Regions from separate parts of the Rhodococcus sp. 320_ES genome, predicted to be linked through region 2. Evidence: predicted binding sites of a transcription regulator. Region 2 holds the regulator's gene; the other holds the start of a gene.
The links. The regulator LexA, encoded in region 2, represses DNA repair genes until DNA is damaged. The targets are predictions, from matches to a motif close to CGAACANNTGTTCG.

Region 1 (4,414 bases), on a different contig from region 2:
GATCACGGTGGGCATCACCGACGACACCACCAGAGCAGCGGTCAAAGCGACGGATTGAACGGTGACCTGGCGCTTCGGATGAACTTTGTCGGCGAGAGGGACGAAGAGAAAAATTCCGAGCGCGTAACCGATCTGCACGGCAGTGGCGATCACGCTCGCCGCACCGGGTGCCACACCGAGGTCGACCGCCAATTCGGTGAGCATCGACTGCGGCAGATAGATCACGCTGACGGCCACCGACGATGCGATCGCGAGGACTGCCAGGGTTCGGTTCCACGAGGGTGCGGGCACAGTGTCCATCCTGCCGTGCTGTCGGCAGTACAGTCGAAGCGCTTTGCCCCTTCGTGAACGGAGTCACTCGTGTCCGCAGTAGTTCACCTCGAGATGCACCTCGACCCCACCCGTCTCGACGAGGCGGAGAAGGTGATCGTCGAAACGCTGAAGGCGACCCGTGCGTGGCCCGGGAACCAGGGACTCGAAGTCATCGTCGACGACGCGGATCCCGCGCACGTGATCGTGGTCGAGCTCTGGGAGAACACCGAGGCCCACGACGCGTACGCGGCATGGCGACTCACTCCGGAGGGCGCCAGCAAGCTCGGCGAGATCGTCGCCGCGAGGCCGGTGAAGACAGTGTTCTCCGGCCGGATCGAACTGCCGTTCTGACGGCGTCGATCTCGTGACTCACCGGCGGTGATCGGGCGGGTACAGCAGCTCGTACGGGTGGAAGAAGTGGTTCCACCCGGCCGGTCCGGTTCGGATCGAGGGCCTTCGGTGGATGCCACAGCGTGCGGCCCGGGTAGGCATGGTCGTCACCCGCGATCGTGGTTGCCCATTGATCGTCGCCGGGACCGACCAACCGATGGTGACGCTCGCACGCCAAGGTGAGTGAATCGATGTCGGTGAATCCGTCGTCGACCACCCATTCCTCCGTGTGGTGCACCTGACACCACACCCCCGGCGCCGAGCATCCGGAAAAACTGCACCCGTGCTCGGTCGCGTACAGGGCGAGCCGTTGATCCTGCGTTGCAAGACGTTTCGTTCGACCCATGAACAGTGGCCGTTCGTGTTCGTCGAGAAGCAGCAGGAACGCGTGCTGCCCGGAGGCCATCCGGATCGCGTCTCGCACGTCGAGTCGCGTCCCTGTCGCGGTGAGCGCCAGCCCTGAGGCGGACTCGAGCTGGTCCAGGGTCATCGTGACAATCGGGACACAGGGGACGCCGCGATGCTTGCCCAGGGCCCCCGATGCGAGATATCCGGTGAGAGCGGCCTTCACGGCGTCGTGGTTTCGCTCCCCGGCGGATCGGGAGTCCCAGCGTTCGGACGGTGCGGCGTCACTGTCGTCACCCACAGCGTTCCCCGGCTTCCCGCCCTTGGCGCAGACCGACTCCATGAGTGCCCGCATCTCGGCGTCGACGCGCATCCGGCCATCGGACATTCCGTCCTTGCCCTGGCGGTCGAACGTGATGTAGGTAGGCCGCTTCGGCTCCTCACCGTCCCGCGGGGGCTTGCCGTCTTGATCGATCATCTGCGCCAACGCTTCTGCTGCCCGGCGAAACTCCCGCGGCCGCGTGTGGCGGGCGAGGTTACCGAGTTGGCGCTCCGCTGCTTCGCGGACGTCGGGTGGAACGTCGTCGGACAGTTCCTTGTCGAAGTCGTGGACCACGGCGACATGCGCCGAGGTGATTACTCCGTCCCGCACGGCCTCCGCGGTGGCCGGGTACTTCGCGTCTGCTCGTTCGCCGGACGGCAAGGTGCGGGGAGCCAGCGTTCGCGCCGCCTTGATCCGTGCAGCCGCTTCGCCGTCTCCGCAATTGACGAGGGCTCCGACGACTTCGGTGTTGCGGCCCATGATGTCGTCGAAGCCGTGTGAGTCCAGTAGCTGCGCCAAGCTGACATTCGATGCACCTTCGAGAATGCGTGCGGCACGGACCGACTGCGCCCACACCGTTCGGAGGTCCTGATCCGACAGCAACGACGTGTCGGCAGCGGTGAGAGCAGCCACAGCGTCAGCGACGGCGGCGATCAACTCGGCGAACGTTGCGTCGCCGAGTTGATGCATTGCCGCACCGGACTCGCCGTGCGAACTTCCCCCCGAAAGCATGGCCGAACCATAGCGCCCACCACCGACAGAATTCGAACATACGTTCTATCGATGATTGCGATTGCGCGCCTCGGGTACACCGCCTCGACGGGGTACATCGACTCGAAGGAATCACATGACGGACCAACACACGAAGTCCGACCCGACCACTGCATTCCCCATGCCGGATCGGTCGACGCAGAGCGAAATCGACCACCCCGGGCTCACGAGTGCACTCGTCACCGCCCCCGACCACGGCGAGGATTCCTACCGCGGGTCCGGCCGGCTGGAAGGCCGGAAGGCCCTGATCACCGGAGGAGACTCCGGAATCGGGCGTGCCGTCGCATTGGCGTTCGCGCGCGAGGGTGCCGACGTGGTCGTCAGCCATCTCGAAGCCGAGCAGGACGACGCCGACGCCACGGTGAGACTGATCGACAGCGCTGGGCGCAAAGGCTTCTCACTGCCGGGCGACATCCGTGACGAGGCGTGGTGCAGAAGCCTCGTCGACACGACGGTCGAGCATCTCGGCGGACTGGACATTCTCGTCAACAACGCGGCGTTCCAGATGGCGCAGATGGGCGGGATCGCGGACATCACGACCGAGCAATTCGATCGGGTCGTCAAGACCAACCTCTACGCGATGTTCTGGTTGTCGAAGAAGGCCGTCGAGGTGATGGAACCCGGATCGGCGATCGTCAACAGCGCGTCGATTCAGGCGTCGAGCCCGTCGCCGGAGTTGCTGGATTACGCGACCACGAAGGCAGGCATCGTCGCCTTCACCAAAGGGCTTGCCGCAGATCAAGCTTCGCGTGGCATTCGGGTCAATGCCGTTGCTCCGGGGCCGATCTGGACTCCGCTCATCCCGGCGACGATGCCCAAGGAGAAGTTCGAGAGCTTCGGGGACGAGGTCCCTCTGGCCCGCCCGGGGCAACCGGCGGAACTGGCGCCGGCCTACGTCTTCCTGGCGTCCAACGAATCCAGTTACACGACCGGCGAGACGATCGCCGTGACCGGCGGGAAACCGTTCAGCTGACTAGTTCAAAGGCTAGCCAGGGGTGTTACCGTAGCGCCATGACAACCGACCGGGATACGCGCTCCCGCACCTTCACCTGGACCGACCCGATGACGACGGCGCAGGCCGCCTCCGCCCGCACCGGTCTCGACTTCGTTCAGGGCTTGGCGTCCGGGGACATTCCGTCCCCGCCGATCATGGCGCTCACCGGCGCGGAGCTGACCGAGGCCAGCGAAGGTCGAGCGGTCTTCACGTTGGTGCCCGAGGAGTATCACTACAACCCGATCGGCTCGGTGCACGGCGGCATCATCGCCACACTGCTCGACTCCGCGGCCGGGTGCGCAGTGCAGACCATGCTGCCTACAGGCGTCGGCTACACCAGCCTCGACCTGTCCGTGAAGTACCTGCGTGGAATTCGCGCGGACACGGGCGTCGTCACGTGTACCGGCACCGTCGTCCACGTCGGGCGGCGAACCGCACTTGCCCAAGCCGAGCTTCGGGACGGCTCCGGCCGCCTCCTCGCATCCGCGACGAGCAGTTGTGTCGTTCTCGGGCGCGACGACTCTGCACAGTGACGGCCAAGTGCATCAAGGGCCTCTAGTACACTTCTAACGCGTGGTCGAGCCCAGTGCCGCGATCGAATTTTCCTTCGTATTCGGCCGCCCTGGAGAGTGATGCATGACCGACAGGTACCGCCCCGCTCACTTCGACGTAAACGTCGAGGTCGTGGGCTCCTTCACGGTGGTCGCTGTGTCCGGCGAGCTCGACATGAGCACCACGCCTGCCTTCTCCGACGAAGTGAACCGCGCGTTGTCGTCCGAGACGAAGGGCGTGGTCGTCGACTTCTCCAGGGTCGAGTTCCTCAGCTCCAGCGCGATCACCGTCCTGCTGACGGCCAACGACACCTCCGACGTGAACATCGTGGTAGTTGCGGACAGCCATGTCACACGTCGCCCCATCGAGTTGGTCGGTCTCAGCGACGTCCTCGCGGTTCACCACACTCGCAAAGAAGCGCTCGACTCGCTGTCGCCCGCCTGAGACGCCCGCCTCGAACTGTCAGGCGCCGGACGCAGCCGACCTGACGAAGTCGACGGCCGCCCCCACGTCGGGAACCGTCGTGATCACACGGTCGAGACCACTCAGCGTGATCGGACGCTGCACCGCCGGCTGTGAGGCCACGATGGCCGCAGACGCTCCCTCGGGGAGCAGGTCCATTGCGCGTACCAGGACGGTGACGCCGCTGGACGACATGAATTGCACGCCCCGCAGATCGAAGATGAGGCCGTCGGTCGCCGATTCCGCAGCCGGATAGGCAGCTTCCG
Region 2 (4,414 bases):
GACGGCACCAGCGGGCTGGTGGTGGTCGATCCCGATCCCGAGACCGCGAACACCGCTGTGGCCGAATCGAAGTCGCACCTCGAGCAGGTCTCGCAGTGGACCGGCCCCGGTCGAACCGCCGACGGTCACCTCGTCGACGTACTCGCGAACGTTCAGGACGGCGCCGGCGCACGCGCCGCGAGTTCGACTGCGGCGGAGGGAATCGGCCTCTTCCGGACCGAACTGAGCTTTCTCGACCGCGACACCGAACCCACCGTCGACGAGCAGGCGGAGATCTACGGCCAGGTGCTCGACGCGTTCGACGGCAAGAAGGTGGTCATCCGCACCCTCGACGCCGGGTCGGACAAGCCGATGCGCTTCGCCAACCACCCCGACGAAGCCAATCCGGCACTCGGCGTGCGCGGTATCCGCATCGCCGAGGGCAACCGCGGCATCCTCTACCGCCAGCTCGACGCCATCGCCGCCGCAGCGAAGACGACGGGCTCCGAACCGTGGGTGATGGCACCGATGATCGCGACGGCGGCCGAGGCGGAGGCCTTCGCGGCCGACGTGCGCGAGCGAGGGCTCAAGCCCGGCGTGATGATCGAGGTCCCCGCCGCAGCGCTGCTCGCCGATCGCATCCTCGACCACGTCGACTTTCTGTCCATCGGTACGAACGACCTCGCGCAGTACACGATGGCCGCCGATCGCATGTCCGCGAACCTCGCCGGACTGACCGACCCGTGGCAGCCCGCCGTCCTCACCCTCGTCTCGCAGACGGCGAAAGCCGGTGCGAGAGTCGGTAAGCCCGTCGGTGTGTGCGGCGAGGCCGCGGCCGACCCGCTGCTGGCGTGTGTCCTCGTCGGCTTCGGGGTCACCTCGCTGTCCGCCGCGTCCGCCGCCGTGGCGGGTGTCGGTGCCAAGCTCGAATCGGTGACACTCGATCAGTGCCGTCAGGCAGCGGAGGCAGTACTGGCCACGTCGAGCACCGACGAGGCGCGCGCCGCGGCCGCCGCGATCCTGAGCTGACGCCCACGTCGGTCACGGATGGTGCACGCCTTGGTCATCGACGCGTGTCGGCGCCGGTCGTACAGTCGAGAGAACTGGCGCACGGCCACGATCTGAGGAGAACCGATGGAACGCACCCTGTTCGAGCCGGAGCACGAGCTCTTTCGCGAGTCGTACAAGAAGTTTCTGGCGCAACACGTGGCGCCGTTCCACGACGAGTGGGAGAAGCAGAACATCGTCGACCGCGGTGTGTGGGTCGAAGCCGGTAAGCAGGGCTTCCTCGGCACCGCTGCACCCGAAGATTTCGGCGGCGGTGGCGTCAAGGACTTCCGCTACAACGCCGTGGTCACCGAGGAGACGACGCGCGCCGGGTTCAGCGGAATCGGCTTCACGCTGCACAACGACGTGGTCGCGCCGTACCTGATCGAGCTCACCAACGACGAGCAGAAGGCGCGCTGGCTGCCGGGATTCTGCTCGGGCGAGATCATCACCGCGATCGCCATGACCGAGCCGGGTACGGGTAGCGACCTGCAAGGCATCAAGACTCGGGCCGTCCGCGACGGCGACGACTGGGTGCTGAACGGTTCGAAGACGTTCATCACCAACGGAATCAACGCCGACCTCGTGATCGTGGTCGCCTGCACCGATCCCGACAAGGGCGCGCAGGGCTTCAGCCTGTTCGGCGTGGAGCGCGGCATGGCCGGATTCGAGCGAGGACGCAACCTCGACAAGATCGGTATGAAGGCGCAGGACACGGCGGAACTCAGCTTCACCGACGTCCGGGTGCCCTCCGCGAACCTCATCGGCGAGGAGGGCATGGGCTTCATCTACTTGATGAAGAACCTGCCCCAGGAGCGACTGTCGATCGCGGTGGTTGCGGCGGCGGCCATGGAGTCCGCCCTGGAGATGACGATCCAGTACTGCCGTGACCGCAAGGCCTTCGGCAAGTCGATCGGCAAGTTCCAGAACACCCGTTTCGTGTTGGCGGAGTTGGCAACCGAGACCACGGCAGTGCGCATCATGGTGGACAAGTTCATCGAGTTGCTCAACGACGAGAAGCTGAGCGTCCAGGAAGCCGCGATGGCGAAGTGGTGGACCACGGAGTCTCAGGTCAAGCTGATCGATCGGTGCCTGCAGCTGCACGGCGGCTACGGATACATGAAGGAATACCCGATCGCCAAGGCGTACATGGATTCTCGCGTGCAGACCATCTACGGCGGCACCACGGAAATCATGAAGGAGATCATCGGCCGCGGGCTGAATCTCTGATTCGTCGAAGACAGAAACACCCCGGATGCACGACGCATCCGGGGTGTTTCTTCGTCTCGGGTCAGAGCTTGCGCATGACCGTCACGACCTTGCCCAGAACCACCGCGTGGTTGCCCGGGATCGGCTCGAACAGCGGGTTGTGCGGCATCAGCCACACCTGACCGTCGATACGCTTGAAGGTCTTGACCGTCGCCTCGCCGTCGATCATGGCGGCAACGATGTCGCCCTGCTCAGCCACGTTCTGCTGCCGCACGACAACCCAGTCACCGTCGCAGATCGCGGCGTCGATCATGGACTCGCCCACGACGCGCAGGAGGAAGAGAGAACCGGACCCGACGAGCTCGCGGGGGAGCGGGAAGACGTCCTCGACGGCCTGCTCGGCGAGGATCGGACCGCCGGCCGCGATACGACCGAGAACGGGCACGAACGTCGGGGCGGGCAAGCGCTCCGCATCGGCGGTCGCGACCTCCGTGTCGATCTCAGGGGCGCTCTGCGGCGCGTCCTGTGCGGGATCGTCCAGTCCGCGAACGTCCACCGCGCGGGGGCGATTCGGGTCCCGCCGCAGGAATCCCTTTTTCTCCAAGGTGCGCAATTGATGCGCGACGGACGACGTGGAGGTGAGCCCCACCGCATCACCGATCTCTCGAATGCTCGGCGGATATCCGCGCTCGCGAACCGACGCGTGGATGACTTCGAGAACGCGGCGCTGGCGATCGGTCAGGCCTGCCGTGATGTCGGCATCGGGCACACCGACGGCCACCGAACCCGACTCGGGCGCAGCGGCGTCCGGCTCCGTGCCCTTCTTCCGTGTTGCCGTTGTGGATGACGAGTTGTCGTCCTTCATTCGCCTGGCCTCCTGGTTCTGCATTCGTGTTTCGCCTGCCGTTCGATTCGAACGAGCTGTGCGATATGCCACGAATTTAGACCGAAACACCTGTTCGATCAAACACCTGTTCGAAGCGTGTCGCGTGTTTCGCAGACTTTGTCGGAGCTGCGTGCTACAAATCGCACATGCGTTCTTTCGAACGCGTGATCGAACATCGAGCATTCGAACGTTCGAACGTTCGAACACCGACACAGTCGGCCCACCACGGGTCGACGCGCAGCAAGGAGTTGTTTCGATGACCACCAGCTCTGTTCTCACCAGCACTGTTCAGGCCAGCTCTTCGGTCCGCACGCGTCGCAGCGCACCGGTGCGGCGTCCGGTCGGTACGCGGCCTGCCGCCGGAACGGTCGATTACGGTCAGTGCGGGCCGGGCGTGTCGCGGACCGAGCACGAGCAGCCTTCGCGGATGTCGGTCGGGCAGATGCTCGCGGTCGCCGTGACCACCGCTGTCCTGTCGCTCGGCTTGATCGGCGTAGCCAACCTGCGTGCCGACACCAACGATGTGCAATCGCCCACATCCACGTCGATCGTGCAGGGCGAGCTGGGTGCGGCGGGCGCCCGCTGACGGAAATGCCGGCGGGTAGTCTTGCCTCATGCATTGCCCGTTCTGTCGACACCCCGACTCGCGAGTCGTCGATTCGCGCGAGGCGGACGAAGGTCAGGCCATCCGTCGGCGACGGTCCTGCCCGGAGTGTGGACGACGGTTCACCACAGTCGAAACCGCGGTGCTGTCGGTGGTCAAGCGCAGCGGCGTCACCGAGCCGTTCAGTCGCGACAAGGTCATCAAGGGTGTACGACGGGCGTGCCAGGGCCGCGACGTCGACAACGACGCCTTGGGATTGCTGGCGCAGCAGGTGGAGGACGCGGTTCGATCCTCCGGATCGGCCGAGATCCCCAGCAACGAAGTCGGTTTGGCCATTCTCGGGCCACTACGTGATCTCGACGAGGTTGCGTACCTGCGCTTCGCGTCGGTCTATCGCTCGTTCAGCAGTGCCGACGATTTCGAGCGCGAGATCAAAGACCTCCGAGAGCATCGCTCAACCACGGCGTAGGTCCTCGATGACCCGTCGGACTCGCTTCTCCGACACCGGATACGGTGTCCCCAGCTTCTGAGCGAACAAGTTCACGCGCAGTTCTTCGATCATCCACGCAACCTCCCGGATAGCAGGTGCGGTGCGACGCGCCTCCGGAACAGACTGCAAGAGGGTGTCGTAGTCCGCGTAGACCCGGTCGAGCGCATCCATACCCACACGATCACGCTGCGCACTGGAC

Region 1: the regulator LexA is predicted to act here: its motif matches at 2,135-2,148, upstream of AC59JP_RS13275 (HNH endonuclease signature motif containing protein).

Annotation. Positions count from the first base shown of each region.
Region 1 covers NZ_JCAWAG010000003.1:566,946-571,359, reverse strand. Annotated here, with positions in the region: gene AC59JP_RS13285 (MFS transporter) at 1-291, opposite strand, end outside; gene AC59JP_RS13280 (putative quinol monooxygenase) at 361-663, shown strand; gene AC59JP_RS13275 (HNH endonuclease signature motif containing protein) at 572-2,101, opposite strand; gene AC59JP_RS13270 (SDR family oxidoreductase) at 2,217-3,113, shown strand; gene AC59JP_RS13265 (PaaI family thioesterase) at 3,152-3,667, shown strand; gene AC59JP_RS13260 (STAS domain-containing protein) at 3,771-4,130, shown strand; gene AC59JP_RS13255 (STAS domain-containing protein) at 4,149-4,414, opposite strand, start outside.
Region 2 covers NZ_JCAWAG010000001.1:934,462-938,875, forward strand. Annotated here, with positions in the region: gene ptsP (phosphoenolpyruvate--protein phosphotransferase) at 1-1,008, shown strand, start outside; gene AC59JP_RS04715 (acyl-CoA dehydrogenase family protein) at 1,114-2,256, shown strand; gene lexA (transcriptional repressor LexA) at 2,318-3,100, opposite strand; gene AC59JP_RS04725 (hypothetical protein) at 3,378-3,707, shown strand; gene nrdR (transcriptional regulator NrdR) at 3,736-4,194, shown strand; gene hrpA (ATP-dependent RNA helicase HrpA) at 4,180-4,414, opposite strand, start outside.